3 regions of the Paenibacillus macerans genome follow, and region 1 is predicted to be linked to each of the others. Evidence: riboswitches for the same ligand, from Rfam matches in the RefSeq annotation. Region 1 holds a riboswitch; each other region holds the start of a gene.
What was found. A riboswitch is a leader RNA that binds a small molecule or an ion and turns the genes downstream of it on or off. The one in region 1 is predicted to bind glycine.
Positions count from the first base shown of each region.

Region 2: linked by a shared signal. The riboswitch ahead of gcvT (glycine cleavage system aminomethyltransferase GcvT) and the one ahead of sdaAB (L-serine ammonia-lyase, iron-sulfur-dependent subunit beta) in region 1 are both predicted to bind glycine.
Region 3: linked by a shared signal. The riboswitch ahead of DYE26_RS24035 (amino acid permease) and the one ahead of sdaAB (L-serine ammonia-lyase, iron-sulfur-dependent subunit beta) in region 1 are both predicted to bind glycine.

Region 1 covers NZ_UGSI01000001.1:3,571,876-3,582,728, reverse strand. The annotation lists gene DYE26_RS16150 (S8 family serine peptidase) at 1-5,120, opposite strand, end outside; glycine riboswitch at 5,730-5,835, shown strand; gene sdaAB (L-serine ammonia-lyase, iron-sulfur-dependent subunit beta) at 6,135-6,800, shown strand; gene sdaAA (L-serine ammonia-lyase, iron-sulfur-dependent, subunit alpha) at 6,835-7,716, shown strand; gene DYE26_RS16135 (TetR/AcrR family transcriptional regulator) at 8,226-8,822, shown strand; gene DYE26_RS16130 (HlyD family secretion protein) at 8,867-10,237, shown strand; gene DYE26_RS16125 (ABC transporter permease) at 10,234-10,853, shown strand, end outside.
Region 2 covers NZ_UGSI01000001.1:2,023,079-2,033,931, forward strand. The annotation lists gene DYE26_RS09210 (LacI family DNA-binding transcriptional regulator) at 1-443, opposite strand, end outside; gene DYE26_RS09215 (aminotransferase class I/II-fold pyridoxal phosphate-dependent enzyme) at 884-2,059, shown strand; gene proB (glutamate 5-kinase) at 3,315-4,421, shown strand; gene DYE26_RS09230 (glutamate-5-semialdehyde dehydrogenase) at 4,451-5,698, shown strand; gene proC (pyrroline-5-carboxylate reductase) at 5,767-6,627, shown strand; gene mtnB (methylthioribulose 1-phosphate dehydratase) at 6,667-7,320, shown strand; gene gcvH (glycine cleavage system protein GcvH) at 7,429-7,824, opposite strand; glycine riboswitch at 8,023-8,127, shown strand; glycine riboswitch at 8,131-8,260, shown strand; gene gcvT (glycine cleavage system aminomethyltransferase GcvT) at 8,372-9,511, shown strand; gene gcvPA (aminomethyl-transferring glycine dehydrogenase subunit GcvPA) at 9,530-10,853, shown strand, end outside.
Region 3 covers NZ_UGSI01000002.1:200,200-211,052, reverse strand. The annotation lists gene DYE26_RS24080 (SRPBCC family protein) at 1-10, opposite strand, end outside; gene DYE26_RS24075 (SRPBCC family protein) at 13-456, opposite strand; gene DYE26_RS24070 (MerR family transcriptional regulator) at 459-959, opposite strand; gene DYE26_RS34940 (alcohol dehydrogenase catalytic domain-containing protein) at 1,148-1,330, shown strand; gene DYE26_RS24065 (zinc-binding dehydrogenase) at 1,468-1,782, shown strand; gene DYE26_RS24060 (iron-siderophore ABC transporter substrate-binding protein) at 1,912-2,988, shown strand; gene DYE26_RS24055 (FecCD family ABC transporter permease) at 2,981-4,021, shown strand; gene DYE26_RS24050 (FecCD family ABC transporter permease) at 4,018-5,049, shown strand; gene DYE26_RS24045 (ABC transporter ATP-binding protein) at 5,049-5,846, shown strand; gene hprK (HPr(Ser) kinase/phosphatase) at 5,868-6,782, opposite strand; gene DYE26_RS24035 (amino acid permease) at 6,825-8,180, opposite strand; glycine riboswitch at 8,323-8,402, opposite strand; gene DYE26_RS24030 (helix-turn-helix domain-containing protein) at 8,687-9,721, shown strand; gene DYE26_RS24025 (C40 family peptidase) at 9,876-10,334, opposite strand; gene DYE26_RS24020 (TerC family protein) at 10,780-10,853, opposite strand, start outside.

The DNA of each region.
Region 1 (10,853 bases):
GCGACGAACAATCGGCCCGGGGCCTGGAAGTCGCCGGCGTTCCCGGCTTCGTCCCGCACGCTGACGACGATCACTCCGCCGTCAAGCACAAGCGATGCCGGCGTGACATAAACGCCCTCATAATGCCCCGGGAAGGTTTCTTCCAGGGCGATTCCGTTGCCGCCGCTTCCCGCCAGCGCCACCGGCAGCTCGATGCGGAACGAGGCATCAAGTCCCGGAACGCTGTCAAAAGCTACGGTAAGCGGTTCACCGGCGGTCAAATGCACGTCTTCGGCCGGGGAGAGGCCCGTGATTTCGGGCAGCTCGAGATCGACATAAACGGCGCGGGTGACCGTCGTTTCGTTGCCGGCCCGGTCGGTGGCCGTGACCGTAACGATATTTTCGCCGGCATTTATCAAAATGCGGTGGGCGAAGGAGCCTGCGTCTCCGGCGGCAACCTCAGCGCCGTTAACGGTCAGCTTGCTCAGATAATCGTCTAGGGCGGTACCGGCCACATTCAGCACTTCCGAATTGGTGCGGAATCCGTCCCGCGGCGATACGACGTCGAGCTGCGGTGCGTCGCTGTCAAGCGTCACCGTCCGCGGGAGCGAACGGTCGGTCGTTTTGCCGTTCACCACGACCTCCGCGCTCAGCTCGTTCGCGCCGGGATGCAGCTTGGTATTCAAGCTGAACCGCCCGTTCTCCACAGTCGCCGTACCGGCCGGTTCCGTGCCGTTGTACAGCTTAATCGTCGCTTCATTGGCCGGCGACGTTCCCGTTACGGCAATCGTCGGCTGGTTCGTAAAGGAGCCGGCCGCCGGCGAGGTAATCACCGGCGCGTTCACCGGGTAGCGGACAATGGCGCGGATCATAAAGTTGCCGTCCTCTTCCTTCGTCTGGCTCCAGACGCCGCTGACCCGCTGCCAACTGCGGCCGGCGTGCGGACCGTTCTCATCTGCCGCGAGGCCCGGCGCGCTGGTGCCCGCCAACGTTTGGATATAGACGATGTAGAAGTCGCCTTCGACCGTCACCGGCTCCGGCAATTCCAGCGTCGTCCACCGGTCGTTGCGCAGCGCCGTGCCGTCAAACGGTCCTGCCAGCTGGCGGCCCGGCGAGCCGTCCGGTCCGGAGGCGTCGAATACCGCATACTGGAACGCCGTTCCGCCCGGTACGGGCCATTCCTCGTTCCAGAACCGGATGGAGGCGCCGGTCACTTGCGCAGCGCCGGATTCCGGCGTCATCCGCACCGCCCAGGCGTTGCCTGCGGAGTTAAAGGACCAGGCGTTTTCCGCCGTGCCGTCGTCGTAGCCGATTTCGCCCGGGAAGCCGATGAACGGCTTGAGCGCGAGCGATCCGTCGGCGCTGCCGTCCGGCGGCACGGTTATGGTGATTGTGCCGCTGTAATAGTCGCGCGCCGACACCGACAGCGTGTACGTTCCTTCCAGCACTTCCAGCGAGAAGCCGCCGTCCTCACCGGTGCGCAGCGGGGCGATGGCCGCGTCCTCAAGCACGATTACGGTAGCGTCCGCGATCGGCTCGCCGCTGCGTTCGTCGCTAATCGTGCCGGCGATTTGCCCTTTCGGGATCGCCTGCAAATTGAAGTTAGCCTTCGCGTTCTTCTGATCTTCAATCGAGACCGGCAGTGTTTGTGGATAATAGCCGTAGGCTTCCGCCTTGAGCGTATAGTTGCCGGCCACATGGGTCAGGCTGTATTTTCCGGTCGCGGGGTCCGTTTTCACGGAACGTCCCGTTTCCACCACCGTCACGGTTGCGCTGGCCGGCAGGCTGCTGACGCCGACTTCACCGCTCCCCTGCGCTTTGCCGACAGCGGCATTATATTCGCTTTTGGTGGTGCGGATCAGCTTGTAGGCGGGACCGGGTTTGTCGGCCTTGGATTTTTGCGGGGTGATCTCGTCAACCACGTCTTGGGCAGCCTTCGTTGCCGGCGTATTTACGCTGAGCACCTGAACGTTGTCGATATACCAGCCCGCCTTGGCAACACTGTTATCCGTCTTCAGCCGGAAGCGGATTTTCGCCGCTCCGCCGGCATACTCGTCCAGGCTGTAGTATACGGGGCTCCACTGCTTGCCGTTCGTGCTGTGCGAAAATCTGCCCAGCTGGGCCCAGGTCGCACCGCCGTCGGAGCTAGCTTCCACGTATCCGAAATCATAGTTGCTTTCGATTTCAAACCAGTGGTCGAAGGCCAGCGTGGCATTGTCCACCCCGCTCAGATCGATGGCCGGAGACACGAGCGAGTAATCCGCTCCATTCGCGTAGGTATCGTCGAGATCCGTGCCCCACACGTTCGGGGGAGATACGGCGCTGCTCGGGCCGGGGGCGGACGGTGTGCCGCGTTCCCATTCGTCCTGCGTGCCGCTATGGGTCCAGCCGCCGTCGTCGGCGCCGTCAAAATCGTCGCTGAACAGGCTGACCGGACGTTCGATCGTCAGGGCGATTTCATTTGATTTTTCGCTTTCGTTGCCGCTGTAATCGATTGCGGCGACGGCGTAGTAATACGTGGCGCCGGTCGCGGTGGAAGCGTCTGTATAAGCCGTTTCCGCCGTCGTGGCGATCGCTTCGTAGCCCGTTCCCGAAGTTACGGAGCGATATACGGTGTATTCCTTCACGTCTTCATCGGCCGGGGCGGACCAGGAAAGCTCCGCGCTGCCGACGAAATTGACGGAACCGCTAAGCCCGCCGGGAGCCGCCGGAGCCACGTCGTCCGGAGCTTGCAGAGACAGGTCGTCAAGATACCAGCCGGCTTTTTGCACCGAACCGTCGGACGTTAAATTGAATTGCAGATAAACCTGCTGGCCGGCATAGGGGCGAAGGTCGATATACTGCGTCTTCCAGCCGCCGCTCGTTCCCGTAAATTCGGCCGCCGGCGCGAAAGCGTAATCGCTCTCCTCGGAAGCGATATACACCGTGCCGTAATCCCGGTTGTTTTCAAGATCGTACCAATGTTTAAAAGAAAGCAGCGCCCCTTCCGGGCTTCCGGTCAGATCGATCGGGGGCGCCAGCAGGTAGGAGTTGGCGTTCGCGGAATAGGTGCCGCTCAGGTTCGTGGCGTACACTTTTTCCCCCGAATAGGCGCTGCCCGGGCCGCTGACCGGCGCTCCCCAGGCCCATGTGTTTCCCGTTCCGCCGGAGGCGTACCCGATCACACCGGTCTCAAAATCCTGCTCGTATCCGGGCTGAATCCCGGCCGACACGGTCACGGAATACGGGGCGGTATCAAAGCCGTTGCCCCCGTAATCGCTGACCCTGATGTAATATTCGAGCCCCGCGGTTCCGACCAAGAAGGACGGGACGGTGGCTTCATAGACGCCGTCCTGGCTCGTCCCCGACACGCGCTTCGCAGGCAGGTATAAATAATGCTCGGTTCCCGCCTCCCGGGCGTAAAATTCAACCGAAGTCACGGCGACATTATCGGCCGCATGGGCGGTTAACGTTACGTCGAAACCTTCATATATTAAAGAAGGGGGAGTATGCTCCAGCACCGGTTCTACGAAATCGTCGCCGGCGGTGACGACCCGGCCGGACACCGTTCCGACCCCTTCGAGCACGGAACCGACAGCGTCCAGCGCGTTGACGATGCCATGGCCGTATCCGTTGTTCGGCGTGTTCGGGAACTGGCTGTCCGTGCGCGGCGTCGCCGTGCTGGTGAGGACTTCTTCGAGCTGGTCGACCGTCAGCGAATGGTTGGCCTGCAGCAGCAGCGCGGCGATCGCGGTCGTATGCGGGCCGGCCATCGAGGTGCCGTTCCAGCCGCCTTCATAACCGCCTCCGGGTACGGAGGAGCGGATGTTGACGCCCGGCGCGGATACCTCCGGCTTGATCTCGCCGTAAGGCGAGGGGCCAAGCAGGGAGAAATCGGCCAGGTTGCGGTTGATGTCCGTCGCCCCTGTGGCGAATGCCTCCGGATAGTTGGCCGGATTGGCGACGGAACCGGGCCCTCCGGGATTGTCTTCATCTACGTTCCCGGCTGAAAATTCAGGGAAGATCTGGGCGTCCCGCCAGGCCTGTACGACCGGACGGTACCATTCATCCAGCCCAGAGCCGCCGCCCCACGAGTTGTTGACAACGTCGGGAGCGAGCTCGGGATGGAGGTTGCCTTCCGCGTCTACCGGAGCGAGCAGCCATTGCCCGCCGTCCAGGATGATGGCGTCGGTGGTCGACGGGTTAAAAATGCGCACCGCGATCCATTTTGCCCCGGGCGCTACGCCGATCTGGTTCGAGCCGTCCGGCTCCGATCCGACCATCGTGCCCATCGTGTGGGTGCCGTGCCCGTTGGTATCCGCCGGCAGCGAGGCGTGACTGTGCGGATCGTACCAGTTCAGCTCGGGATCGACGATGTTTCCGGACGCGTCGAACCCGCGCCATTTAGCGCGCAAAGCCGGATGGGTGTATTCCACGCCGGTGTCGAGATTGGCGACGACGATTCCCGATCCGTCAATGCCTTGGGCCCAAACCTCAGGGGCGTTGACCTGGGCGATGTTCCATTCGACGCTGCTCGGCTTGACGGCCGCCCCTCCGGCATTATCGGCCGCGGCATCCTTGACGGATGTCCCTTGACCGGCCGCCGCCTCCTGCTTGTCGATTTCCACCTTATCCAGAAACCGTTCTTCGTTGGGGAGAATCTTTTCTACTTCCGGAAACAGGGCGATTTGATCAAGCACCTCTTTTGTGCTTGTCACCGCCATGGCGTTTACGATAAAGTAGCTTTTATAATCCTTAACTTCTCCGGACTTTTGCTCCTGCCTCAAATAGTTATCCAGGCTGAACTGGGTGCGTGAAGCCGTTTCGCGCAGTGCGCTGATGACGGAAGTCCGGGCCGACATTTTGGCGGCCGAAGGCGTCGCTTTTTCGATTGCGGCTTTGTGCAGGGCCAGCTTGGAAACGGAGGCCGTATCGGTCTGTTCTTTTAATTTGACGAGATAAGTCACGTAATCGTCCTGCTTGAACTGCGTCGTCAGTTTGGCATCGATCTTGGCTTCAGCGATGTGCGGCGAGTTGGATTTTAAACTGGTTTTGGCCGCCGCGCCGTTGTTTTCGGCATAGGTCGCAGGAACAAAAGTAAGCACAAGGAGGATCGACATACCGAGTGAGAAATTTTTACGGAATCTTTTGAATCGGATCAACTTCTTCACTCCCTCTTCTAGGTTAATGGTTCCTTCGGAACATCCTCTTGTGGCAGCACGGAGAATTGCCGGCTGTCAGTTAAAACCGGAGACGACCTGAGAGACTTGCGAAAAAAGACATGACATTTATCGTAATTCCAAGCATCACCTCCTTTCATGGGAGAAAAATTAACACTAGTTGCCGTTGAGTTGAAAAAGCGAGCCGCTTCGGGCAGCGGGGAGCAAACGCTTGGCGGCCGGGCCCGGTTTATACGGCAAGCCGATTAGGACATAACCAAAACGTGAAGCGGAAAACAGTGAGGTATCGGCGATAAATTCAAGCTTTCGTTGAACTGCCGATGGGGTTGAGGCCGGTTGAATTATAAATTCGATATGAAAAGTAGGTTATTTTCAATAAAAAATAAAAATAGGTAAATACTGGATTGTTTTGAAATAGTATATCTATGAAAATGAAAATGCACAAGTAGAATTTTATGAAAATATACATATACTCATAGAAAAATAGGAATATTTTACTATATTATTTGGCATCTAGTTGAATTTGTATGTTAGCTATATTGACATATGGTGCTTTTCGTTTTACATTAATTACAAAATGATATCGCGCGAATGAGGGTCATGGGAGAGTCCGCTTTGGAGGCGGCACCGAAGGAGCAAATAGCCGGCCATGCGGGGCGGCTTTGAATCTCTCAGGTACAAGGACCATGGCCTGACGCGACTCTGGAGAGAGCGAAAGCCACCCAAGGGGTACGTGGTTCCGGCCAACGGAAGCATCAAACTCTCAGGTAACGGGGACAGAGAAAAGGCTGCAAGCCTTTTTTCTGTCCTTTTTGGCGCTTGGAGGGCATCGGGTATTTTTCCTACATAGGCATCGAATCTTGAATTCAGCCTGGCCCAAGCCTTCGCTTCGCTGCTGAAAACCGACCTTTTTGAACACGCACTAATAGGGAAAGCTGAAAGTAAGATTTTTGCGAAATGGTGAAAACAAAGATATGGGGAACGGGGAAGATGACCATGCGGTTTAAAAATGTATTTTCGATAATTGGTCCGGCGATGATCGGACCGTCCAGCTCCCATACCGCGGGGGCGGTACGGATCGGGCGTTTTGCGCGGCAGCTGTTGGGGGAGTCGCCCGCCGAAGCGCATATCTGCTTCTACGGATCGTTTGCGGAAACGTATCAGGGGCATGGCACGGATCTGGCCGTCGCCGGCGGGATATTGGATTATCGCACGGATGACGAGCGCATCCGGGAGTCGCTGCAAATCGCGGAAGAAACGGGGATAAAGCTTGACTTTACGACCGGCGTTCAGCCGGGGGCCCATCCCAATACGGTAAAAATCGCACTGGCCGGCGAAAACCGCAAGGTCGAGGTGACGGGCGCGTCGATCGGCGGCGGGAACATTGCGATCCAGGGCATCAACGGGTTTGAGGTCAAGTGTTCGGGCGAGCTGCCGACGCTTGTGATCGAGCATGCCGACCGCCAGGGCATGTTGGCCGGCATCACGGCGCTGTTCAGCCGGGCGGACGTGAACATCGGCTATATCATAACCGACCGGAAGGGCAGGACCGAAGAAGCCTTGACCGTCGTCGAGGCGGATGGGGCGATTCCGGACGCGCTCATCGAAGCGGTCGAAAAGCTTCCGCACGTGAGCCGGACGGCTTACATCGATTTAACGTAAAGCGTTTGACATCAAAGTGAAGGGGTAGATAAACATGCGTTTTCGGAATTTGCGGGAGCTCGTCGCTTTGTGCGATAAGGAGGTCCTGACGATTTCGCAGGTGATGCTGCAGGATCAGGCGGCGGAAAGCGGCCAGAGCGAAGCGGAAATCATGGCGGCGATGGCCGAGTATTATCAAATTATGAAGGAAGCGGTACGCCGAGGATTGACGGAGGAAATTACCTCGACGAGCGGGCTGACGGGCGGCGATGCCAAAAGGGTGAACGAATACCGCGGCAGCGGGGAGCCCGCCGCGGGGGACATCGCCTGTCAGGCCATGGCTTACGCTTTGGCGGTCTCCGAGGTCAACGCCTCGATGGGGCGGATCGTGGCCACCCCGACGGCCGGATCCTGCGGCATCATCCCGGGGGTGTTCGTCAGTGCGCAGGAACGTTTTGGCTGGGAGGATGAGCATCTGGTGCGAGGTTTGTTCTGCGCCGGGGCGATCGGGTACGTCATCGCCAACAACTCGTTTATCTCCGGCGCGGAAGGCGGATGCCAGGCGGAAATCGGCTCGGCGATCGGCATGGCGGCGGGCGCGATGGTCGAGCTGCGCGGGGGAACGCCGGAGCAGGCGGTGCACGCCGTCGGTCTGGCGCTGAAAAATACGCTGGGCCTGATCTGCGATCCGGTCGGCGGCCTGGTTGAAATCCCCTGCATCGTCCGCAACGGCTTCGGGGCGGTCAATGCGCTGGCGGCCGCGGATATGGCGCTTGCCGGCGTGCGCAGCGCGATTCCGTCCGACGAAGTCATCGACGTCATGCTGGAGGTCGGCTCCGCGATGCCCAGCCGGCATCGGGAAACGGCCCAGGGCGGCCTGGCCCAAACGCCGACCGGCCGCAAAATCATGAAAGAGCTGCGAAACCGGAAAAAATGAGCAGGCAGAGTCCCGCCCTTTGTACGATAGGGCCGGGACTTTTTTGGTTGAGATGTTCGTTACGGGAAGACTAGCCTTTGAGGCGCTTTCGCAGCTAAACGTATGACAAAAACCAGGCGCCGCCAGGGGCCTGGTTTTTGTCAAGTTGAATAACGTTATTCAGTCTCTTTATTGTCCGGCAGCGTGATGTTCACCGGCAGAGTCGGCGCTAACAGCCGGCTACAGCCAACAATTGATCTTCAAGCCTTCAAAATAGCGGCACATTAAGAATATTCCCTATCTCTCGCAAAAAAGTAGTAACACGATAAAATCACCAAATATTAATCAATAAAAAGCGAAAACGAGTAATAAAAAAATCGCGCAACACGGAACGGGAAAATTTTTTAAAGGTTTTTTGCAAAAAATACCTTGCCATTCGTCTGTGGAAGGAGTAAAGTAAAAATCGACCAATTGACTATATTCTTATTTTGGTCAATCAGTCATTTTCGCGAAAGGAGGCGCTATGGGGATTGGCTCAAATCAACCGTCGGGAAATGGTGATTGAAGCCGCCGTGAAATGTTTTTCGCTGTTTGGCTATAAGGCGACGACGATGGATCAAGTGGCCAAAATCGCCAATGTAGCCAAGGGGACTATATATACATTTTTCTCCAACAAAGAAGAGCTGTTCGATGAAATTCTCCGTTCCATCATTGCGGAGATGAAGCGGCTCACGGCGCAAAAGGTGGATGAGAATAAGCCTTTTTTCGAGAATCTCTTTCAAAGCATGGATGCCTTGCTGGAGTTCAGAAGCGAGCATGAGCTGCTGGCCAAATTGTTTCAGGAGGTGCGTAATTTCGGCACCCAGCAGGCGCGGGAAGGTTTGGAAAAAATCGAAAGCGCCATTCTGGATTATTTGGAGCGGCAAATTACGCTGGCTGGACAGCGCGGTGAAATTCATGCTTTTGATCCGAAAGTGATCTCTTTCGTCATGCTGAAGCTGTACATAGCGTTAACGTTGGATTGGAACAAAAACCACGAGCCGCTGGAGAAGGAGCGAATCAAGGAATCCATGCGGATTTTTCTGGCGGGAGGCCTGTCGGCCGAGCGGCCGCGCATGAACCATTAACAGTTCAAACTTAAGTGAGATGATATTTGGAGGAGTAGAGGAAGATGGAAAAGTTAAGAGCACTGATACCCAGGTTGTTGATTTATGTTGCGATCGTTCTGCTCATTGCGGGCGGAATCTGGATCCTGAACTCGAACCAGATTACCTCAGGCAGCGAAAAAGAGAATCGCCCGACGGCGTTTATCGAGGCTGATCAATCGAGCGCGAGCTTTAAAGTCGGGGGACGGATCGTCGAGCTGTTGGCGGAGGAAGGCGATGAGGTGAAAAAGGGGGATATCCTGGCCCAGATCGAAAGCGATGAGGTCAAAGCCAAGGTATCCCAGGCCCAGGCGGCGGTGGCCGTGACCGAAGGCCAGATCGGGCAAGCGGCAGCTTCCGTAAATGCGGCGAAATCGAAAAAAGCGGAGGGTGAAAGTGCCGTTTTCCTGACGGCGGAAACGATCGACAAACAGATCGCGCAGGCGCAGGCGGTGGTTCAGGCGGCCCAGGCCAAGGTTAATGGGCTCAAAGCGGGAGCGCGCCCGCAGGAGCTGAAGCAGGCGAAAGTCCAAATGGAAGCGGCCAAAAAAGCTTACGACATCGCCAAGGACAATTTGCAGCGGACCACAGGCTTGTTTGCCGAAGGGATAGTCAGCCAAGCCGATTTTGACAAAGTGAACTTGTCCTATACGCAGGCAGAAGCGTCTTACAACGCCGCGGTCGAGCAATACAACATGGCGAAAGAAGGCGCCCGGCAGGAGGAGATCGATGCTGCCGAAGCCCAGCTTGAGCAGGCGAAAGCGGCTTTGGCGCTGGCCGAGGCCAACAAGGCGCAAATTGAAATCAAGCGCCAGGATGTGGACGCGGCCGTGGCGATGATCGAGCAGGCCGAGGCGGCCCAGCGGACGGCCGAGTCCGGCAAGAAGCAAGCCGCCGCAGCGCTGAAGGAGGCCCAAACCTATCTGGGCTACACCAAGCTGATCGCTCCCGTAGACGGGGTAATCGTGTCCCAATCGGCGGAGCTCGGCGAAATCGTAGGTTCCGGGTTCCCCGTATTTACGATTCAGCAGACCGAAGCGGTCAAGACGGCGAAATTTTATTTGCCCGAAACCGAGATGGCCGGCCTGAAAAAAGGCGATATCGTAAACGTGAAACTCGTTGCCGACGGCAGCATGCAGAAGGCCAAGGTCGTTACGATAGCGCAGGCGGCGACGTTCGCTTCGCAAAAAGCGACGCAGAATACCGGGGACCTGGACATCCGCTCCTTCGGCATTAAAGTTCAGTTCATCGATTTGCCGGACACCGCCGCGACCGGGATGACCGTGGAATGGTACGGCAAGGACGGCGGAACCTCCGGGGGGCAGGCGGGAACTGAGGAATCGCCGGGCAAAGCGGACAAAGCGGACAAAGCGGACAAAGCGGGTGAAGCCCAGTGAACGATAGGCTTACGATAGGCTCTATGCTGGCGGAAGAGTGGAAAAATATTTTCAAGGACCGGGTGATCTTCGTCATCCTGCTGATCGGGCCGATTTTTTATACGTTTTTTTTCGCCTCCCTTTACAGTCATCGGGCGGTTTTGGAAATTCCCACGCTCATTTACGATGAAGATCAGAGCCAGTTAAGCCAACAAATCATCCAGGCGCTGGATGCGCATCAGTCGATCAAAGTCGTCGGGGAAGTCCATTCGAGCCGGGAACTACGGCAAGCGATCGATAACGGCGAAGCCAGAGCCGGGGTGATCATCCCGGCCGATCTGGAAGCCAAGCTGAAGCGGGGAACGCCGACGCCGATCGTCGCCGCGGTGGACGGCACCAACCTGATGATCACGAACGCCGTCGTCAAGGGCGCCAACGAAGTGGTCACGACGTACAGCTACGGAACGACGACCAAAAGGCTGCAGCAGCAAGGAATGAAGGATGAACAGGTGAGCGCGACCTTATCGATCATCCCGTTTACCTCGCGTACACTTTATAACCCGACCTATGATTACGTGGATTTCCTCGTCACCGGGATGGCTGGAACGACGCTGCAGCAGGTCATGTTTATGGCCGT
Region 2 (10,853 bases), 1.5 Mb from region 1:
TCAATACAAACGATGGGAACGTTTCTCCGCAAAATATCGGTCAGAATTTCCTCCTGGCCGGAGATGCAAATCAGTCCGTCCACCATCTTCCCTTCAAGCGTTTTCAAATATTCCTTTTCCTTCTCGGCGCTTTTGGCCGTATTGCATATAATCGTGGAATACCCCTCTTCAAAAAAGAGACGCTCGATTTCCTGAACGATCGCGGCAAAAAATTCGTTGCTGATATCGGGAACCAGCAAACCGATCGTCTGGGATTTGTTCATGCGCAAACTTTTGGCCACGAAATTGGTTTCATAATGGTGCTTGTTGATCACATCCATGACCTTCTTCCGCGTCTCGTCGGAAAAACGGCCGTTATCATTGATGACGCGGGAGACCGTGGCCACCGAAACGCCGCTTAGACGGGCGATTTCCTTAATTGAAATGTGGTTGCCCTTTTTCATTGCACATCGTCCCTCACTGATACCGAATTCGAGTAATCGTTTACTCATATTTGATATCAATGTAACACGTTTCTCCTTGGAGTGTCAATGTTTCGGAGAGCAAGGATCTGCTTTATGCTTTATGCCTCCTAACCTGACCCGTCTGCGGGGTAAACGATTACCCAATAGATTAATATTTCTTTGTGATACTCCCCCCCATATGATCGTTCTGCAATCCATAAACGAGTAATCGATTACCCATTTATTTAACTCGTATCTTACCACCACATCTCGGGGCTGTCAAACCATAAATTCGCGGACAAGTTGCGGAAATTTATCCCTGCTTTTATTCCTCCTATACACCTCGAAATTCTCATGATAAATTATAAACATTATCATTTTTGAACCGGACCGGAGTGATCACGATGAAGGAAATCAACGAAACCATCAACCCGTCTTCCATGGCTTTCCCCCTGCCGGTTGCCGATGTCATGCAGGGGCTGCCGACCCAATTTTTCGCGGGCCTTGTGCAGAATGTCAATCAAGAAATCGCGGCGGGCCATGACGTCATTAACTTGGGACAAGGAAATCCCGACCTGCCTACGCCGCCCCATATCGTTCACGCTCTTCAGCAAGCGGCGGAAAACCCGCTTTACCATAAATATTCTCCGTTTAGAGGTTATGAGTTTCTGAAAGAAGCGGTTGCCCGGCGGTACCTGGAGGATTACGGCGTACAGCTTGATCCGGAGCGGGAAGTGGCCATTTTGTTCGGCGGAAAAACCGGACTTGTCCAGCTGCCCCAGGTGCTTTTGAATCCGGGGGACATCTGCCTGGTGCCCGATCCGGGTTACCCGGACTACTGGTCCGGCGTGGCCTTGGCCAAGGCGCGGCTGGCCTTTATGCCATTAACGGAGCAAAATGCGTTTTTGCCCGATTACAAGGCCATTCCGACCTCCGATTTGAAGCAGGCAAAACTGATGTATCTGAATTACCCGAACAATCCGACCGCGGCGACTGCTCCGCTCTCTTTTTATGAAGACACCGTGGAATTCGCAAGCCGCAACCGGATTGTCGTCGCCAGCGATTTCGCCTACGGAGCCATCGGTTACGACGGGCATCGTCCGGCCAGCTTCCTGCAAGCTCCCGGCGCCAAAGAAGTCGGGGTCGAATTCTACACCTTGTCAAAAACGTACAACATGGCCGGCTGGCGGGTCGGCTTTGCGCTGGGCAACGCCGGGATCATCTCGCTGATCAACCTGCTGCAGGATCACATTTATGTCAGCCTGTTCGGCGCGGTTCAGGCGGCGGCCGCGGCGGCGCTGACCGGTTCGCAGGATTGCGTTACGGAACTCGCCCGGCGTTATGAGTCGCGCCGCGATACCTTTTTTCAGGCTTTGGAGCAAATCGGCTGGCATGCCTCCAAACCGCGGGGCTCCTTCTTTAGCTGGCTTCCGGTTCCAAAGGATTTCACCTCCGCCGCGTTTGCCGAACTGCTGCTTCGGGAAGCCAAAGTTGCGGTAGCGCCGGGGATCGGCTTCGGGGAACACGGCGAAGGATACGTCCGCATCGGACTGCTCAGCTGCGAAGACCGCCTGCAGGAAGCCGCACGGCGAATCGGACGGCTCGGCTTGTTTTAAAATAAGTTGGACTAAAGAAGTGGCGGAGCTAGACAAGAGTACTGAATTTTTAAGTGATTAAGGAAATCCGCGGCGGGGGAGTGATCGCAAGAACATTTCCCACGGCCGCCCTAGCGAAAAACATAAGGGGGCCGGCATTGCATCAAATCGGACAAGATACATTTCTAAGCACGAAACTATGCTAACGGTTGCCACAACCGCTATTTGTCCCAAAAACATAGATTACAAATTGTAACGGTTGCCATAGCGCTTATTTCATGGAAACCCTGCTATTTCCGCTTAGCTTCAGGCAAATAACGACGCTCATAACCGTTAGAATTCAGAAAAAGTCTTTTTTCGTAAAATAGCAGCTGCAACAACCGTTAGATTTCCGGCGGGCGGTTGGATCGGTTCGAAAACCTGAGCTTTTGCGGGAATTCTGCATGTATCAGGGCTACAAATTGTCTTGTGCAAGAAGTAAAATGCAAGGGCTAGTGAACATAAGGACAAAGCAGGGCGTTATTTCGGCGATCCCCCCATTTTGAGCGAAATAGAGATACTTTATGCCGCTATTTTCCCCGGCAGCAAGGAAATGTCCGCGTTCTGGGGCCACTCACAGGAAAGTAAGAACAAAAAATGCCGCTAATGGGGATGAAGATGCCTGGCTCCGGACAATAAGTACATAAAATGCCGCTATCTTGCTGGCCCAGCCGATGGTGTTCGTCGTTCGGCAGCTCGTCAGTAACACAAGCTTGAACACAAGCTCCCAGCCAACGGTGTTCGCCCTTCGTTAACTCGTTATCAAGCGCCCAATTTTAGTTTGAGCCCCATTTAGCTTTTTTCTTTGCAAAAAAGAAAGTACGGTGGTATCCTAACAGTAATCGTATTCATATCGGACATCCATACAAACGCATAGACGGGACCAGTACGAAAGACCGCGGCGCTCCAGAGAGTAAATTCCATCGGCTGAGAGAATTTACATGCTTGCCCTTTCCGAATCCTACCCCCGAGCGGCCGGCCCCAAAGCCGGACAGCGCCCCTGTTACCGGGCAATCCGAGTCGGATGAGAAACCTCATCAATAAAGGTGGTACCGCGGAAGTCACACTTTCGTCCTTTGCGTGCAAAGGCGGAAGTTTTTTTATTTTGCGGGAAAATGCGGAAAAGACCGTTTTTGCTTGATTAGCGGCTCTCATGTCCGTTACATCCTGCGGCTCGCGCAACCATCCGTTACCCGCACACACACGTTATTATTCAAGTTTTGGAGGAGTGGTCACCATGCTGCGTCGCATCGTCGTCAAAATCGGAAGCAGTTCGCTGACTTCGTCGGAAGGAGGGTTAAACCGGGACGCCGTCCGTTATTTCGCCGCCGAGCTGGCCGGTCTCATCCGGGCCGGGTACCAGCCCCTGCTCGTCACCTCCGGCGCCGTGGCCGCCGGCTTCCGCGAAATCGGCTACCCCGAGCGGCCCAAGCTGCTGCATGAGAAACAGGCGGCCGCCGCGGTAGGCCAGGCGCTGCTCATGCAGGCGTACCGCGAAGCGCTCGCCGAACATCGCGTATCCGCGGCCCAGGTGCTGCTTACCCGCTCCGATTTTCAGAACCGCAAGCGGACGGGCAATGCGAGCATGGCGATCGAAGAGCTGCTGCGGCAGGGCGTCCTGCCGATCATCAACGAAAACGACACCGTGTCGCTGGACGAGTTGAAATTCGGTGACAACGACACGCTGTCGGCCTTGGTCGCCAATTTGATCAAAGCCGAGCATCTGCTCATTTTGACGGATATGGACGGGCTTTACACCAAGGACCCGCGCCTTGATCCAAACGCCACGCGCATCGCCCGCGTCGCCGAAATCACGGGCGACCTGTACGCGATCGCCGGCGGGGCGGGCTCCGCGGTCGGCACGGGCGGCATGCGCTCCAAAATCGACGCGGCCAAAATCGCTTCGATCGGCGGCGTTCCCGTCTTCGTCGGCAAGGTAGGGGAGCCCGGCGATCTGCTGGCGGCGCTGCGGGGCGACGGCCGCGGCACCTACTTTGAAGCGCACGGGTCCGCCCTGCCGCGCAAAAAACAATGGCTCGGCTTCTTCTCCACCCCGTTCGGCACGCTGACGGTCGATGCCGGCGCCGAAGAAGCGCTCATTCACGGCGGTCGCAGCCTGCTCCCGGTGGGCGTAAAGTGCGCAACCGGCCACTTTCATACGGGAGATGTCGTGGAAGTCGTCAATCCCGGCGGGGAAGTGCTGGGACGCGGGATCGTCAATTACGACGCCGAGCAGCTGCAGGAAATTCTCGGGCTTCCCAGCGGGGAGGTCATCAAGAAGCTGGAAATCGTCCACCGTCTGGAAGTTATTCACCGGGACGAATGGATTTCGTTAAAATCATAAATCAAAGAATCATAAGGAGGCCTAAAACCATGAGTGAAGTCAGACAAAAAGCCGAGCGGGCCGCCGGCGCCGTATCCGCGCTGAACCGCCTGACGACGGAGCAAAAAAACGAAGCCCTGCTGGCCGCCGCCAAAGCGCTTGTGGACGGCAGCGCCGCGATTATCGCGGCCAACGAGGAAGATTTGCGGCGCGGCCGGGAGAACGGCACTTCTTCGTCGATGCTGGACCGGCTTGCTTTAAACGAGAAACGCATTAAAGACATCGCCGAAGGGCTGCGGCAGATCGTCGCTTTGCCCGATCCGGTCGGAGACGTGCTGGAGACGATCGACCGCCCGAACGGCCTGCATATCGTGAAGAAGCGCGTGCCGCTCGGCGTCATCGGGATCATTTATGAAGCCCGCCCCAACGTGACGGTCGACGCGATGGGACTGTGCCTTAAGACCGGCAACGCGGTCGTGCTGCGCGGCGGCTCCTCCGCCCTCGCCTCCAACCGCAAAATCGTCGAGATCATCCACGAGGCGTTAAGCGCCACCGCCAGCCCGGTCGACGCCGTGCAACTCATCGAGGACCCGAACCGTTCGGCCGTCGACGAGATGCTGAAGCTGAACGGGCTGCTGGATGTCATCATTCCGCGCGGCGGCAGCTCGCTGATCCAAACGGTCGTGCAAAACGCTACCGTACCGGTGATCGAGACGGGCGCGGGCATCTGTCATACGTACCTGGACGCCGCCGCGGACCCGGAAATGGCCGCTTCCATTGCGCTCAACGCCAAAGTACAGCGCCCATCGGTATGCAATTCGATGGAAACGCTGCTCGTCCATGAAGACTTCGCCGCCCGGCATCTGTCCGAATTGGCGGACCGCTTCAAGGAGGCGGGCGTCGAATTAAGGGGCTGCGCAGCCACGAGACGCCTCGTGGCCTGGGCGAATCCGGCTACCGAAGAAGACTATGCGACCGAGTACAACGACTATATTTTGAATGTGAAGGTCGTTCGCAACTTGGAGGAGGCGCTGGATCATATCCGCCGTTTCGGGACCAAACACTCGGAATGCATCGTTACGGAAGACCGGCAAACCGCGGAGCTTTTTCAGCGGGAAATCGACGCGGCCGCCGTGTACCACAATGCGTCCACCCGGTTTACGGACGGCTTTGAATTCGGCTATGGCGCCGAAATCGGCATCAGCACGCAAAAACTGCATGCCAGAGGACCGATGGGCTTGCCTGCGCTGACATCCAGCAAATATATCATTACGGGGAACGGGCAAATCCGGGAGTAAACCTGCAATAAGCCTGAAAAAAATCCCTGTTAGCCAATATCCATTCTCTACATCAGGAGGTAATTCCCATGAACCCGAACATATCCCTTGCCTCCGCCTCGATTTGCTTTTACGGCGCCGGTTCGATGGCCGAAGCGATCGTGCGCGGACTGATCCATAAAGGCGTCGCCGCCGCGGAGCAAATCGCCATGCTGAACCGCTCGAGCCAGGAACGGCTGGCCTATTTGTCGCAGACTTACCGCGTCTCGGCCGCAAACGAGGAAGCCGCCAAACGGCAGCATCTCCGGGAAGCTTCGATCATCGTCCTGGCGATGAAGCCGAAGGATGCCGGGGAGGCGCTTAGCGAACTCGGCCCGATGCTGCGCGAAGGGCAAATGATCGTTTCCCTGATCGCCGGTCTGTCGATTGCGACGATCCAGGCGCTGCTCGGCGGCAACATCCCGGTCGCCCGGACGATGCCGAACACGTCCTGCTCCATCGGCTGCGGCGCCACCGGGATCTCCTTCTCCGCCGAAATGTCGGAGGAGCAAAAAGCGCAGGTCTTGTCCATGTTTCAAGCGGTCGGCATGGTGAGCGTGATTCCGGAGGAACGGATGGAAATCCTGACCGGTGTTTCCGGGAGCGGCCCCGCATATATTTATTACATGATGGAAGCGATGATCGAAGCGGGCGTGGAAGGCGGGCTAACCCCCGAGCAAGCGCGCGGGCTGACGGTGCAAACGGTGCTTGGGGCCGCCTTGATGATGGCGGAAACCGGCGAAAATCCGGCCAAGCTCCGGGCCGACATCACCTCGCCGAACGGCTCGACCCAGGCGGCGCTGGAGGTGCTCGAAGCGGGCGGGTTCCGGCCGAACGTGAAAGCCGCGGTGCACCGCGCCGCCGAGCGGTCTTTGGAAATGGGCGAGGCGGTTCGAAAGTCGCTTCTGTAAGCCAAGATTCTGAATGAAGCACGAAGGAGGACGGCCTGGATGAATTTTTCGGACATTCCGTTGGAGGAAAAGCAAGCTGCGCTCAGCAAACTGCGCGGCGTCAAGGAGCAGCTTGCCGCCCGCGGCTGGCTTCCGGCCATGAGCGGCAGCTTGTCCGTCCGGGTCGGAAGCTTCGCGCCGGGCAATTATCATTTTGCGGTAACATCGGGCATGAAAGGCCGGACGAACCTTCCGGCCGAGGAGTTCCTGTTTGTGGACGCCGCCGGAACGCCAAGCGAAGCTACGAAGCTGACGCCCGGCGACGATGCGCCGGTCCACGCGAAGATCTACCGGATGACCGGCTGCGGCGCGATTCTCCACGTGCACACCGTGTTTAACAATGTGCTCAGCGAATATTTCGGCGACGAAGGATTCGTTCAATTGCAGGGCAACGAGCTGATCAAAGCGCTGGGCATCTGGGAGGAGGACGCCGCTGTACGCATCCCGGTCGTACCGAATTACGCCGACATCGCCGAAATGGAAAGGCGGATTCCCGCCGCGCTCGACACCCGGGTTCCCGGCTTGTTGCTGCGGGGCCACGGCATCTACGCCTGGGGCTCCACCGCGTTTGATGCCGTATCCCGTCTGGAGGCCTTCGAATTTATGTTCGAAGCGTTGTACCGCTCCCTCCTGCTTCCGCGCAAACAAACGTAAATGACGCATTAAACAAACTCCCGGCCAGCGAAGCGCTAAGACACCATGCGGCAAGCAAGCCGCGCCCTCCTCGCTGCCGCGAGATTATTTTACGCTGTAACAGGCCCTTTATCTTTCAAGAAACTCCGCATAAGCTTTGGCATCCATCAACTTGGAAAAAGCGGCGGCGGGGTCTTCCCGAAGCTGAATCCGCACCATCCATCCCCCGTCGTAAGGTTCCTCGTTCACCAGCTCGGGCGCCGCTTCCAGCTCCGCGTTGATCTCCAGCACCGTTCCGCTGACCGGCGTAAACAAATCCGCCACCGTTTTGACCGATTCGATCGTGCCGATGCCGTCCTGCGCTTCCACTTCCGTTCCAAGGTCCGGCAGCTCCACAAATACAATATCGCCCAAGCGATGCTGAGCCACGTCGGAAATGCCGATTTTTACCGTTCCGTCCCCCAAATCCAGCACCCATTCATGTTCATCGCTATACCACAGATTTTCCCTAATATTGGCAGACATGCGTATTCCTCCTCTTCCGGATCTTTCTCGTTCAGATTATTCCAAACCTAGCTGTAGTGTCAATATTACTAACATAATTTATAGATTCAAAAAATGAAAGCGTTGCATAATACAAAAATAAAATATTTTTTATATTTTCATGATAAGTTTATTGACATATTTCGCGGTTTTGAGTATTAATGTAGATGTAATCAGCGGTTGAAGGCAGAGGGAGAGATTACAATTCCAGGCAATTGTAACGCCGAAGGAGCAAGCCGTTGCGGAAGCGGTGAATCTCTCAGGCAAAAGGACCTCTGCCGGACGCGTCTCTGGAGAGAATTCGTCTTTATCGACAGAAGGCGGATCACCCAAGGGGAAACCTGCTTTTTCAAAAATGCCGGAGCGCAAGATGACCGGTGTTTTGCCGCAGGGTAACTCTCAGGTACAAAGGACAGAGCCCGGGAATATCCGATTCGTTTGCCGGTCGGAATTTCTTGGCCTGTCTTTTTATTTTTTCATGATGTGTGCAGGTAAAATACGGCCCACCGCGGCCAAACGAGGTGATGAAATGTCCGAACCCGTAGAACCCCTATTGCAACGAACGCCGCTATACTCTTGTTACTCCCGGTATGAAGGCGTGCGCTGCATCGATTTCGGCGGCTGGGAGCTGCCGGTGCAGTTCAGCGGCATTCAGAAGGAGCACGAGGCCGTGCGCGAGCGGGCCGGCTTGTTCGACGTATCGCATATGGGCGAGTTTTACGCCGAGGGTCCCGGAGCGGAAAGTTTTTTGCAGCGGATGACGACGAACGACGTGAGCCTGCTGGGGCCGGGAAAAGCCCAATACACCCTGCTCTGTTATCCGGACGGGGGCGTCGTCGATGATCTGCTGGTGTATAAACGGGACGAAGGCAAATACATGCTTGTCGTCAACGCCGCGAACATCGCCAAGGATTGGGAATGGCTGTGCCGGCATCTGCCCGCCGAAGGCGTCAGTCTGCGCAACGTTTCCGCGGCCACGGCGCTGCTGGCGCTGCAGGGACCGCTGGCCGCCTCCATCCTCTCTCCCCTGTGCGAAGGGTATGATCCCAGCGTTTTACGCCCCTTCACGTTTAAACCCGCGGCCCGAGTCTGCGGCATTAAAACGCTGCTCTCGCGCACCGGCTATACCGGCGAGGACGGGTACGAGCTTTACGTTGCCGCGGAAGACGCCCCGGTCCTTTGGGACGCGCTGATGCGGGCCGCCGAGCCTCGCGGACTCGTGCCGGCGGGGCTCGGCGCCCGGGATACGCTGCGCTTTGAAGCCGGCCTTCCCCTCTACGGGCAGGAGCTGTCGCCGAGCATTTCGCCGCTGGAAGCCGGCCTCGGCCGGTTCGTGAAGTGGGACTCCGGCCCGTTTATCGGGCGGGAGGCGCTGCTCAGGCAGCATGAAGAAGGCGTACCGCGGCGGCTGGCCGGTCTGGAGATGATCGACCGGGGCATTCCGCGCGCGCATTATCCGGTGTTTGCGCCGGGCACCGAGGACCCCATCGGCGAAGTAACTACGGGCACGCAATCGCCGACGCTCAAAAAAAACCTCGGCCTGGCGCTGATCGCCGGCGCCCACGCGGCGGCCGGCACCGTGCTCGAGGTTGAAATCCGCGGCAAACGGCTGAAAGCCAAAGTCGTCCCCCTGCCGTTTTATCGCCGAAACGCATCCGCCAAGCCGTGAAAGGAGTACGAGAAACTTATGATAAAACACCGTTATTTGCCGCTGACCGAACAGGACCGGTCCGAAATGCTGGAAGCGATCGGCGTCCCTTCGCTCGAAGCGCTGTTTCAGGATATACCCGAGGAGATCCGTTTTAAAGGCGCGCTGCCGGTTTCCCCGCGGCTCGACGAATACGCCTTAACCCGGCACATGTCCGCGCTCGCCGCGCGCAATGCCGACACCGACCGTTACGCCAGCTTCCTCGGCGCGGGCATTTACGATCATCATATTCCTTCCGTCATCCAACATGTCGTTTCCCGCTCCGAATTTTACACCGCATATACGCCGTACCAGCCGGAGATCAGCCAGGGCGAACTGCAGGCGATCTTTGAGTTCCAGTCCTACATCTGCGAGCTGACCGGCCTCAAGGTGGCCAACGCCAGCATGTACGACGGAGCGACGGCACTTGCTGAAGCCGGCTCGCTGGCCGCGGCCGCCACCCGGCGCAAGCGGCTGGTCGTGGCCCGGACCGTTCACCCCGAAGCCCGCGAGGTGCTGGCGACTTACGCGCGCGGCCTGAATCTGGAAATCGCGGAGGTCGGCTGGGATGCGGGCGTTACCGACCGTAAGGCGCTGGAGACGGCCATCACGGAAGACACCGCCGCCGTGCTGGTGCAAAACCCGAATTTCTTCGGTTCCCTCGAAGATATCCGCGCCATCGGCGAGCTGATTCATGCGCGCGGAGGCCTCTTGATCGTCAGCTGCAACCCGCTGTCGCTGGGCCTGCTGGAAGCGCCGGGCAAGCTGGGCGCGGATATCGTCGTCGGCGACGCGCAGCCGCTGGGCATCGCGTCTTCCTTTGGCGGCCCGACCTGCGGATTTTTCGCCGTGGCGGACAGCTACATGCGCCGGATGCCCGGGCGGATCGTCGGGCAGACGACCGACCGTAACGGCAAGCGCGGGTTCGTGCTGACCCTGCAAGCTAGGGAGCAGCATATCCGCCGCGAAAAAGCGACCTCCAACATTTGCTCCAACCAGGCGCTGCTCGCCCTCGCCGCGTCTGTGTATATGTCGCTCATGGGCAAACAAGGCATGGCCGAGGTCGCGGAGCTGAACCTGCAAAAAGCGCATTACGCCAAAACGCGCCTGGCTTCCATCCCGGGTGTAGGCCTCCCCTTTCCGGCCCCGGTTTTTAATGAATTCGTCATCCGGCTGCCGGAAGGCGCCGATCCGCAGCAGCTGCAGCAAAAGCTGCTCGAGGCCGGATTTATCGGCGGATTTGATCTGGGGCGCAGCTACCCCGAACTCGCCGGACATGTGCTGATCGCTGTGACCGAAAAACGCAGCAAAGCGGAAATCGACC
Region 3 (10,853 bases), on a different contig from region 1:
TAGCGGTCATGGTTATACCTCCTGTTCGAGCGTGTTGCCAAGGGTATCAAGCATCTCACTTGTGCCCTGCTCACGCACTTCCGGCGTATCGTGTCCATCGAAAAAGGCCCCTTGCTCGGTGAAGACCAGCTTCGTCCCGCCCTCGATCGGGATAAGCTCGACCGTGGTGAGCGAAACGGAGATTCGCTCGTCGCCCGAATCCAAAGTGTAGCTATAGACGATGCGCTGCTCCGGTACAATCTCCTGGTAGCAAGCATCAAAGGTAAAGACGGGCCCCTCCGGCGGACCTCCGCTGCTGTATTCGCGTCCTCCGACGCGGAATTCGAAAATATCGGCTTTTGAAAACCACTTTGCTTTGGCGGCCGGATCGGCCCAGGCCCGGTAGACCCTCGCAGGCGGTGCGGCATAAGTCCGCTCCACGACGAAGGTGGCGTGCTTGACAAATCGTTCGGTCACGGTCAGTCCTCCTTAGATTTCGATTGTTCCTCTGTTTCGGCAAGAAAATCGCCCAGTAAATCCAGACGGCGCTCCCAGCTTGCCCGGCGCTCGACGACCAGCTTCTCATGGCTCTTTTTCATCGCTCGCAAGAGTTCCGTGAAGTCTTCAACCGCTAAGGGCGCCTTCCCCTGCATCGCTTTGGATACATGCTGAAGCTGGTCAAGGAGCGTTTGCTGCTGTTTGATTTGCTCCTTGATTCGCGCCATTTGCAGGTTGACGATTTCCAGCGGGCTGATCTGTCCGCCGTTTAAGACGGACCTGACCTCCTCCAGAGACAAGCCCAATTCCTTAAGCGATAAAATCTGCTGCAGGCGCGACAGATCGGATTCATTGTACAGCCTGTGACCGGACTCCGTCTGGCCGGATGGTGAGAACAAGCCGATTTGATCGTAATATCGCAAAGTTCGCACGGTGAGTCCCGCCAGTTTGGCAAGATCCCCGACCTTCCAATGTCGTTTCATAGGAACCCCTTCGTTAGCGCTAACTTGTTTACCGGTAGCTTAAGTATAAAAGATAACGTTGCGTAAGGTTCAACCAAAATATTTATTTGGGAAAAAGACCTTTTATATTTTAGGTTGACGACCACATTAATAAAGAAAGAGAGATAAAAATAGAAAAAGTTGAATGCCCTCAGCCGCAAACGGATGAAGTGCTCGTTCGCATCGTGTATGCTGCAGTCATTCCACTTGACTACATCCCGGGATTCTATGCTTCCGGAGTTGTCGAGGAGGTGGGGCAAGATGTAACGGAGTTTAAGCCAGGGGATCGCAGATTTTTGGTAGTGTCAAAGGGGCCTATGCAGAATATGGCATTGCGAAAGCCCAAGAATTAGTCAAGATGCCAGGTAATCTTACCTTTGAAGATGCGGCAACGACTAAGGCAGGAGCTGAAACGGCCTGGAAGGCGCTGTTCACCGAAGGCGAACTCCAGCCTGGCAAACCGTGCTAATTCATGCGGCGGCAGGCGGTGTTGGTCGATTTCGTGGGAGGCGATACCGAGAATCGTTCCTGGGCCGCTCTCAAGAAAGGGGGGATTCTCGTCACTTTGGCTCAGGATTCATCCCAAGAAAACGCGCAAAAGCATGGCATTACAGCTAAATTCAACACCAAATTCCCAACCTACGCGAATCTGCAGACCATAGCGGAATTAATTGCCGATGGTACGATTAAAGCAAAGATCGATTCCATATTCCCGCTAAACCAAGCTGACAAAGCACTGGAGAAAAGCAAAGCAAGACATGGACGCGGAAGAATTTTGCTGGACATAAACTCAGGTTTAATTTGAAATACGCTCTTACAAATTTTTCATTGACAACCCGGCAAGGGGACTGTATATTGACTTTGATAATCATTATCAATTAAAAGCGCTATTTAAAAATACAGTTCTTGATAGGAAAGGGTATGCCGTATGCCAATGAATGCAAAACGAAATGCCTCATTAGGCACATTACTTGTTTCGATTGTGCTTATATTCTCGCTAGTTGGTTGCTCAAGCCAGCAATCAAGTTCAACATCCGCACCAACTTCGGCCGAAACGTCTAAAACTGAAGCGCCCGCTTCGCCAGATACGAATTCCGCATATCCGATCGTGATCAAACACGCTTTCGGTGAAACTGTCATTGAAAGCAAGCCTGAACGGGTAGTTACCGTTCAATGGGCGAATCATGATGTTGCTCTCGCTCTCGGAGTTGTTCCCGTAGGCTTCTCGGCGGCGAACTTCGGCGTTCAGGATGGCAGCGGGCTTTTGCCTTGGACAGCGGAAAAACTCAAAGAACTTGGCGCAAGCGATCCTAACGTTTTTCAGGATACGGACGGCCTTGATTTTGAGGCGATTTCCGATGCGGACCCGGATGTCATTCTTGCCGCTTACTCCGGGATAACTCAGGAGGACTACGATCTTCTTAGTCAAATCGCTCCGGTTGTGGCCTATCCGACCGCTCCTTGGTCCACCACATGGCGAGAGCAAGTCCTGCTGAATGCAGAAGGCATGGGCATGAAAGCGGAAGGGGAACAACTCATCAAGGTCACCGAGGATATGGTTAACGAAAAGCTAAGTCAATATCCGCAGATGAAAGGCAAGAAAGTGGTTTGGGTTAACTTCTCGGCTGAAGATTTGTCGCAACTGCATATCTATACTCCTGTAGACTCTCGCGTCGCTTTCTTGTATGAGCTGGGAATGGTTTATCCTGAAAGTGTTACGAACCAGATTACGGACCCTACTAGCTTCTCCTTGAATTTAAGCGCCGAGAATGTCGAGGCCCTTTACGATGCCGATCTCATCGTTGGATATGGGAATGACGAATTGTTGAAGACGCTCCAAGCCGATTCACTACTAGGTAAAATTCCTGCGATCCAAAGAGGTTCTGTCGCATTTATCGACAGCGATACACCTTTAGTAGCTGCCGGAACTCCTAACCCGCTTTCGATAGCTTATACCATTGATGAATATCTAGCATTAATAGGAGGAGCTATTGACAAGATAAATGAATAGTTCTTCGGTTTCAAAAGATAAACAGCAAAGCTTCCATATGCCGGAGCACTTTATGACGGTTCTGGTGATTTGTATTGTCTTGCTCGGCGCGTGCGTAGTTGCATCTCTGGTTTTAGGCTCTCGTATGGTTAGTTTTAATGAACTGATAAACGGTTTATTTCATCAAGATATCCAATCCTTCGGGGCTAACGTGGTTCGCAAAAGAATTTCCCGAACCGTGTTCAGTTTGTTTTGCGGTGCGGCGCTCGGAGTCTCTGGAGCGCTTATGCAATCGGTCACGCGCAACCCAATTGCGGACCCGAGTATACTGGGAGTGAACACAGGCGCGTCCTTGTTTGTGGTTTGCGGAATTGCATTTTTGAATATAAGCACCGCAAATCAATATATATGGCTAGCTTTAGCCGGAGCCGCGATCACTGCGGTGTTCGTATTTGGAATCGGCTCTATGGGGCGTGGCGGCGCCACGCCCATTAAGCTTGTTTTGGCCGGAGCCGCCACAAGCGCCGCGCTTTCTTCTCTGGTCACCGCCATCATGATTCCGCGCTCTTATGTCATGGATCAATTCCGGTTCTGGCAAGTGGGCAGCGTCGGCTCGGCAACCTGGAGCGCTATAGCCACATTCACCCCGTTTATGATCGTTGGCATACTGATCGCCGTAATGACTGCACCGGCGCTAAATGCGCTGGCATTGGGGGATGATGCCGCGACCGGACTCGGCGTTCGAACAGGACTACTGCGGTTTGTCGCGGCTTTTGCAGGTGTTGTTCTATGTGGGGCAACTACGGCCCTCGCAGGCCCGATCGGTTTTATCGGGCTATTGGCCACTCACGTCATCCGTCTCATGCTTGGGCCCGATCTGCGTTTGGTAATCCCCGTGTCAGCTATTGCGGGAGCCATCATTTTGACATTAGCGGATGTGTGCGGCAGGCTCATCGGCAGCCCGGGAGAACTTGAAGTCGGTGTGGTTACTGCGTTTATAGGAGCTCCAATCCTAATCATATTAGCGATGAGATCGAAAGTGCGTTCACTATGAAAAATGAATCTATTGAATTTATTATGGCGGGCCGGCGTCAAAGACGCCGCCGGTGGATACTGATCACCGGCTTCCTTGCAGTACTTGCATGCGTGCTTTGCTGCGCTATGCTGTTACTGGGAAACACCATTTATCCGGTTCAAGATGTCATCCGGGCGCTTTCGGGCGAGCAGCTTAAAGGCGTGTCTTTTGCGGTGAATACGATACGTCTACCGAGAATGCTGGCAGGTCTTTTCGCCGGATTTGCTTTTGGTGCAGCCGGCTGCATCTTCCAGACTATGCTGCGCAACCCCCTTGCGAACCCGAATGTCATCGGGATTACCTCCGGCTCAAGCGCGGCGGCTGTTTTTTGCATCACCTTACTTCATTCAAACCGGGCGGTTGTTTCCGTTGCTTCGGTGATTGCCGGTCTTGTTACGGTTATCATCATTTATTTATTGTCCAGGGGGAAGTCATTTTCGGTCGGGCGCTTGATCCTCGTCGGAATCGGCATACAGGCCATGCTTGACGCCCTGATTTCCTACCTGCTGCTGGTTGGCGCTCAACAAGATATTCCCGCAGCGATCAGATGGCTTAGCGGCAGTCTGAATGGCTCGCAAATGCACGAACTTCCGCCTCTTGTCCTAACGGTATTGATCTTTACGCCTATCGCTATCGTCCTGGGAAAACATCTAAGTCTATTGGAACTTGGAGAACAATCGGCCACTTCGCTTGGAGTGAACACGGACAAGACAAGAATAGCGCTTATTTTGAGTTCTGTGTGCATGATTGCTCTGGCTACCGCTACCACCGGGCCAATCGCTTTTGTCTCCTTCCTTTCGGGGCCGATCGCGAAAAGACTGGCCGGAGCCGGCTTCTCGAACATAATCCCGGCTGGTCTTGTTGGCGTAAATTTGGTGTTGGCGGCAGATTTAATCGGACAATTTGCTTTCGAGTACAGATTCCCTGTGGGCATCATGACCGGAATACTCGGAGCGCCGTATCTGATCTTCCTGCTCATCCGAATGAATCGAAAGGGCGAGTTATAATGAAACCAACGCATCTATTTCAAGCCGAACAGCTCGTGGCCGGCTATGATCATAAAACGATTATCCAAGGTGTAGACCTTGTTATCCCCAGTCATAAAATAAGCGTTATTATTGGAGCCAACGGCTGCGGAAAGTCCACGCTGCTGAAAACACTGGCAAGGCTGATAAAGCCTAAGTCCGGCAAAATCACGATTGACGGAAAACCCATCGGCAAAATGCCGCCAAAACAGCTGGCTCGCGTGGTCGGGCTGCTGCCGCAATCCCCTATTGTTCCGGAAGGCATTTCGGTAGCGGATTTGGTTGGACGGGGAAGGTTTCCGCACCAATCGTTGTTCGGCGGATGGACTAAAAAAGATTATGAGGCCGTTGCCGAAGCGATGCGAATTATGGACATAACGGAGTTTGCGAATCACAATATTGACGAGCTTTCCGGCGGTCAACGGCAGCGCGTCTGGATTGCCATGGCTCTGGCGCAACAAACCGACATTTTATTTCTCGATGAACCGACAACCTTTTTGGATATCACCTATCAAGTCGAAATTCTTGACCTGCTCACGGACCTTAACCGAAAACACGGAACTACGATTGTCATGGTTCTTCACGATATCAACTTATCCGCACGTTACGCGGACCATATTTTTGCGCTTCAGCAAGGAAAGCTTGTGGCGGAGGGCGAGCCGTCTCAGGTGATTACAACCACATTGGTGAAAGACATTTACGGGCTCGATTGCACGGTGATACAAGATCCCATTTCCGGCTCTCCATTGGTAGTGCCCAAAGGGCGGTATCATGTATGAGTGATTGTAATCCAACCGCGCCTACTGCATTTTGTTTTCGATCCGCTGCATGAACTCTTCGGCGGCACTATAGCCGAGCTGCTTGAGATACCAATTGTTGGCCGCCGCCTCAATCAGACCGGCCACATCCCGTCCCGGCTGGAGCTGGACCTCGATATGCGGGATCTTGACGCCAAGATATTCCGTGAATTGAGGTTCCAGTTCCAGCTCGTTATTCAGAGAGTCTTCCCTCCATGGCGCTAATTCAATGTCGAGTACAATGCGTGTCTCGTCCTGAAAAGCCCTGCGCCCGTATTGGCGTACGACATTAATCAGGCCGATGCTGCGCAGCGCGAGGAATTCGCGTGTGGTTTCATTATGCGTTCCGAGCAAAGTCGTTGGCCCTAACTTCTTCAGCACCACAATATCGTCCGCAACGAACCGGTGGCCCCTTCTGATGAGCGTGTGGGCGGTTTCGCTTTTGCCGATCCCGGATTTGCCGCGGAGCAGGACGCCAATCCCCGATACATTCACGCATACCCCATGGATCGATATCTCCGGGGCAAGCGCTTTGACCAGATAGCTGTCCAGCTTGGCGATAAACTCCGTTGTCGTCTCCTCCGTCCTTAGCAGCGGAATCCCCTCCTGATCGCAGAACAGGGTCAGATACGGGATCTCCTGCTGTCCTGACGTCACAATGAAGCAGGGCGGATGATATTTGACGATGTTGCCGATATGCAGTTTGCGTTCCTCAATGGATAATGTCAATAGATAGTTAACTTCCTTACGGCCAAGCACTTGCACCCGTTCCATCGGAAAAAAATCAAAATACCCCACAAACTCCAGCCCGGGTCTGTGCGCCCGCGGACGGGTAATCACACGGTCCATACGGCCCGCCCCGGCAAGCACTTCCATATGAAACATATTCGCAAGACTTTGCACCGTGATCGTCTTCATGTTGTTCTCCCCAATGATTAATAATTCTTATGATGACACTGTTTATGATGATTTACCCGCTTTTCTTCTATTCGAATAATACAAAGCAAACAGCAGAATAAACCACAGCGGCGTCAATAATAAGGCCATGCGTGTCTCTTTGGCAACCAGCATAATTATAAGAATTATAGCAAACAACGTGAGAACTGCATAATTAACAAAGGGGGTAAACGGAGCTTTAAATTTCGATTTTGCCTGCAGCTCTGGCTGTGTCTTTTTATACTTGATGTGACAAACAAGAACCACACCCCAGACCCAAATAAAACAAATGGCGCTAATGGTGGTGACGACGCCAAACGCTTGCTCCGGAATAAGCTTGCTCAATAGAGCTCCCCCGGACAAGACAAGCGTGGAGATCAACAACCCGTTTCTGGGCACATGGTTTTTATTCAGCTTGGCAAAATGGGATGAAGCCTGTTTATTCTTGCTTAAATTATATAAAATTCGGCTTGTTGAAAACATCCCGCTATTACAAGCGGAAGCGGCTGAAGTTAATACGACAAAGTTAATAATTCCCGCGGCAATCGGAATCCCGACTAAACTAAACGTTTTAACAAAAGGGCTTTCTGACGGGCTTAGCTCCGTCCAGGGATTGATGCACAATAGGGCAATAATGGCGCCGACGTAGAAAAATAAAATTCTAAGCGGAATTTTATTAATCGCCGAAGGGATATTTTTTTCCGGGTTGGATGTTTCCGCGGCCGATACCCCCACCAACTCCACACCAACAAAGGCAAACACAACCATTTGGAAGGAAAGCAAGAACCCGGGAACTCCGTTTGGAAATATGCCGCCATGTCCCCAAATATTTTTGACCGTAACCATTCCCGCATCCGTTTTAAATCCAATCACCAGCAAGACGACCCCAATGGCAATTAAAGCGAGAATCGTCACTACCTTAATTAGGGCAAACCAAAACTCCAATTCGCCAAAATTTTTTACGGTTAACAGATTAAGTCCTAATAAAACAACTAAGCAGATAATTTCAGGCACCCATTGCGGGATATCAAACCAATATTGTACATACACCCCAACCGCGATCACATCGGCCATAGCCGTCATAATCCAGCAAAACCAATAGGTCCATCCGGTTACAAACGCGGCCCGCGGTCCAAGATAGTCTTCGGCAATGTCCGTAAAAGATTGATATCCGGCTTTGGACAACAGGAGTTCTCCCAGCGCCCTCATCACAAAAAATATGGCGATCCCCACGATGAAATAAGCAAAGATAATGGACGGACCCGCCAGTTGAATGGCTTTGCCCGATCCGAGAAACAATCCCGTACCAATGGTGCCGCCAATGGCAATCAGTTGAACATGCCGATTTTCTAAATCCCTCTTTAATTCTTGTTGTGCCAAACCAAACTCCTCCTTAACGTGAAAAGTTGAACAATGGATTAAACCCAATAAAAAAAGAGACTGGATGCGCTCCAATCTCCTGGTCATAAGAATAACTAAATAGACTTGTTATTAATTATTTTCGAAATAACAAATAGATATTCAGTACTCTTCTGTCCTTTTGCCTGAGATTGTGAACCCTTCGGCGCCGCGGAGTCCCGCGGTCTCTCCAGAAGCTGCTCCTGCTATAGTACGATCCATAGCCGTCATAGCTTGCCAACTATTTAATTTTTTTATTGTAACAACCCATTTAAATATTTTTCAATATTACTCGCAGTGAAAAAATTTGTCAACGAGATAATTCCCATTCGCCCAGGTTTGATTACGGCAGTGTTTCCCCGGGCTGTCTGTAACGGTAAACGTAACGGATAGGTTCATCCATTTAACCGGGCGGTCATTGAGAGCATATTTAACAAACAGTTACAATGCAATTGACTAGTCGAAATAGTAAAAACGGGAGGTTCTCAATGAATATTGAAATAGGCAAAAAAATCAAAGCACTCCGTTTACAAAAAGGAATGACTCAGGAAGAACTTGCGGCAAAACTGAATATGTCGTCCCAAGCCGTATCCAAGTGGGAAAACAATGTAACCATGCCCGATATCCAATTGCTTCCCAGGTTATCTGCGATTTTAGGGGTTACCATCGATGAACTGTTTGCATTAACCGATGATATCCACTTTGAACGGATTGAAAACATGATTGGACATGAACATTTTATATCAAAAGATGATTTCACCTATGCTGAACAATTTCTTAAGGAAAAACTTAATGATGACGCAAAAAAGCCCCGATGCCTCACATTGCTGGCCGAGCTGCACATTCATCGTTCACAGGAGCATCGTGAATTGGCTTCTCGTTACGCCAAGGATGTTTTAATATTAGCTCCAGATAACAAAAGAAATCACAACGCTTTACGGGATGCGGAGAATGGAGTTATTTTTGACTGGAACCTCTCCAACCATCGTAAACTCATAGAGTATTATATAGATTTTGTGACAAATCATCCGGATTACTGGCCGGCTTATGTATGGCTTATGAACTACTTGCTTGCAGATGGCAGATGCGCTGAAGCCAGGGGAATTCTGGAAAAATTAAACGAAACCCATCCAGGTTATTTATATCAATTATATGGGGGCCTGATATGCAAAGAAGAAGGCAACCTTTCTCAGGCATTCGTTCTCTGGGAGCAGATGACCGAACTGTATCCTCATGATTGGCAGGCATGGTCCTCCAGAGGAGACTGTATGGCGAAGCTATGCAGATACGATGAAGCCGTTAAGTATTATTCCAAAGGTTACGAACTGCAGCCCAATCCCAAATATACAGATTCATTGGAAGCAATTTCCTATATCTACAAAATTCAAGGGAAGTATGACAAAGCCATTGAAAAGCTCAAAGAAATCCTTGCACTTTTGAGCAGTGATTGGAAAGTGACGGAGGGGAAGACAGTCGATTTGTATAAAGAAGAAATAAAGCTTTTAAAAACATTGCTGAAATAATGAACGACAGAACAAGGTCCGATGTGAGATTTCTCCGAAAAAATACCGTTACAAATGATGCGCCCAGCTTAAGGGCCGCTTCGGCAAATACGAAAGGAACTGCTGCGGCAGTTCCTTTCGTAACTGTATTGGTTACGCAAAAGCCGGCCTTTTCTTATCTTACTCGGCGAGCAGTAACGTAATGGTCTTCCCAATAACCGGAGTTCAGCTTACTGAATCCAACCTTGTTAATAGGAGAGCTGTGAATGAAGCGGCCATTCCCCATATAGATACCGACATGGTTGATCTTACCGTCGTTGTTTGTATCAAAAAATACCAGATCGCCTTTTACCAGATTACGCTTGGCTACATAACGTCCCGTTTTGGCCTGTTCTCGGCTTGTACGCGGAAGATACACGCCTTCACGCTTAAATACCAGCTTTGTGAAGGAAGAACAGTCGGAATACTTATACCCGCTATTCCACGGTTCAGAGCCAAATCTGTATTTGAAATCCCCTAAATAATTGTCAGCCCGACTTGCGATTTCAGAACCGGTGGCCGCGAACGTCAATGTTCCGAACAGCATCGATCCGGCCAATAATGAAGCGGTTGTACTAACTAGCTTCTTGAACATCTGTATTCACTCCCCTTCTGTATTGCTGCATCCCCTTGTTGTATTCTGGCGGATTCTTCAGAACACCCAATGGATATATCCGAATTATTGCCTTGCCTGCAGGGCTAGTCCAAGTGAATGCGCTAACCCATGCTAACATATATGAATAGCAGGCTAAACCCCACATCATTTACCAAATCCCTGAATTTATGATCGCTAAAAACTCCGAACACCTTGTGACAACTGGCTGAATTGACGCTGAAAGCCGCGCAACACCGAAAGGTAAATTCCTTATATTACCTGGGGTTCCAGGTTACACACATTCCCTTCATATTGAAATTTTGGTATAAAATATTAGTTTGGCTAGTAAGCCCACGGTATTAATTGTGAATTATTCAACAAAAAAAACGCCCCCGAATTTATCGAATTGGCGTTTCTCTCTAATTGAAAATCGGCGAATGTTCCGTTAGGCATTACCTGCCTTAGACGGTTTGTTGCTGGGTGCAAACCACCCAATTAGGGCAATCGCCACCAAGACAG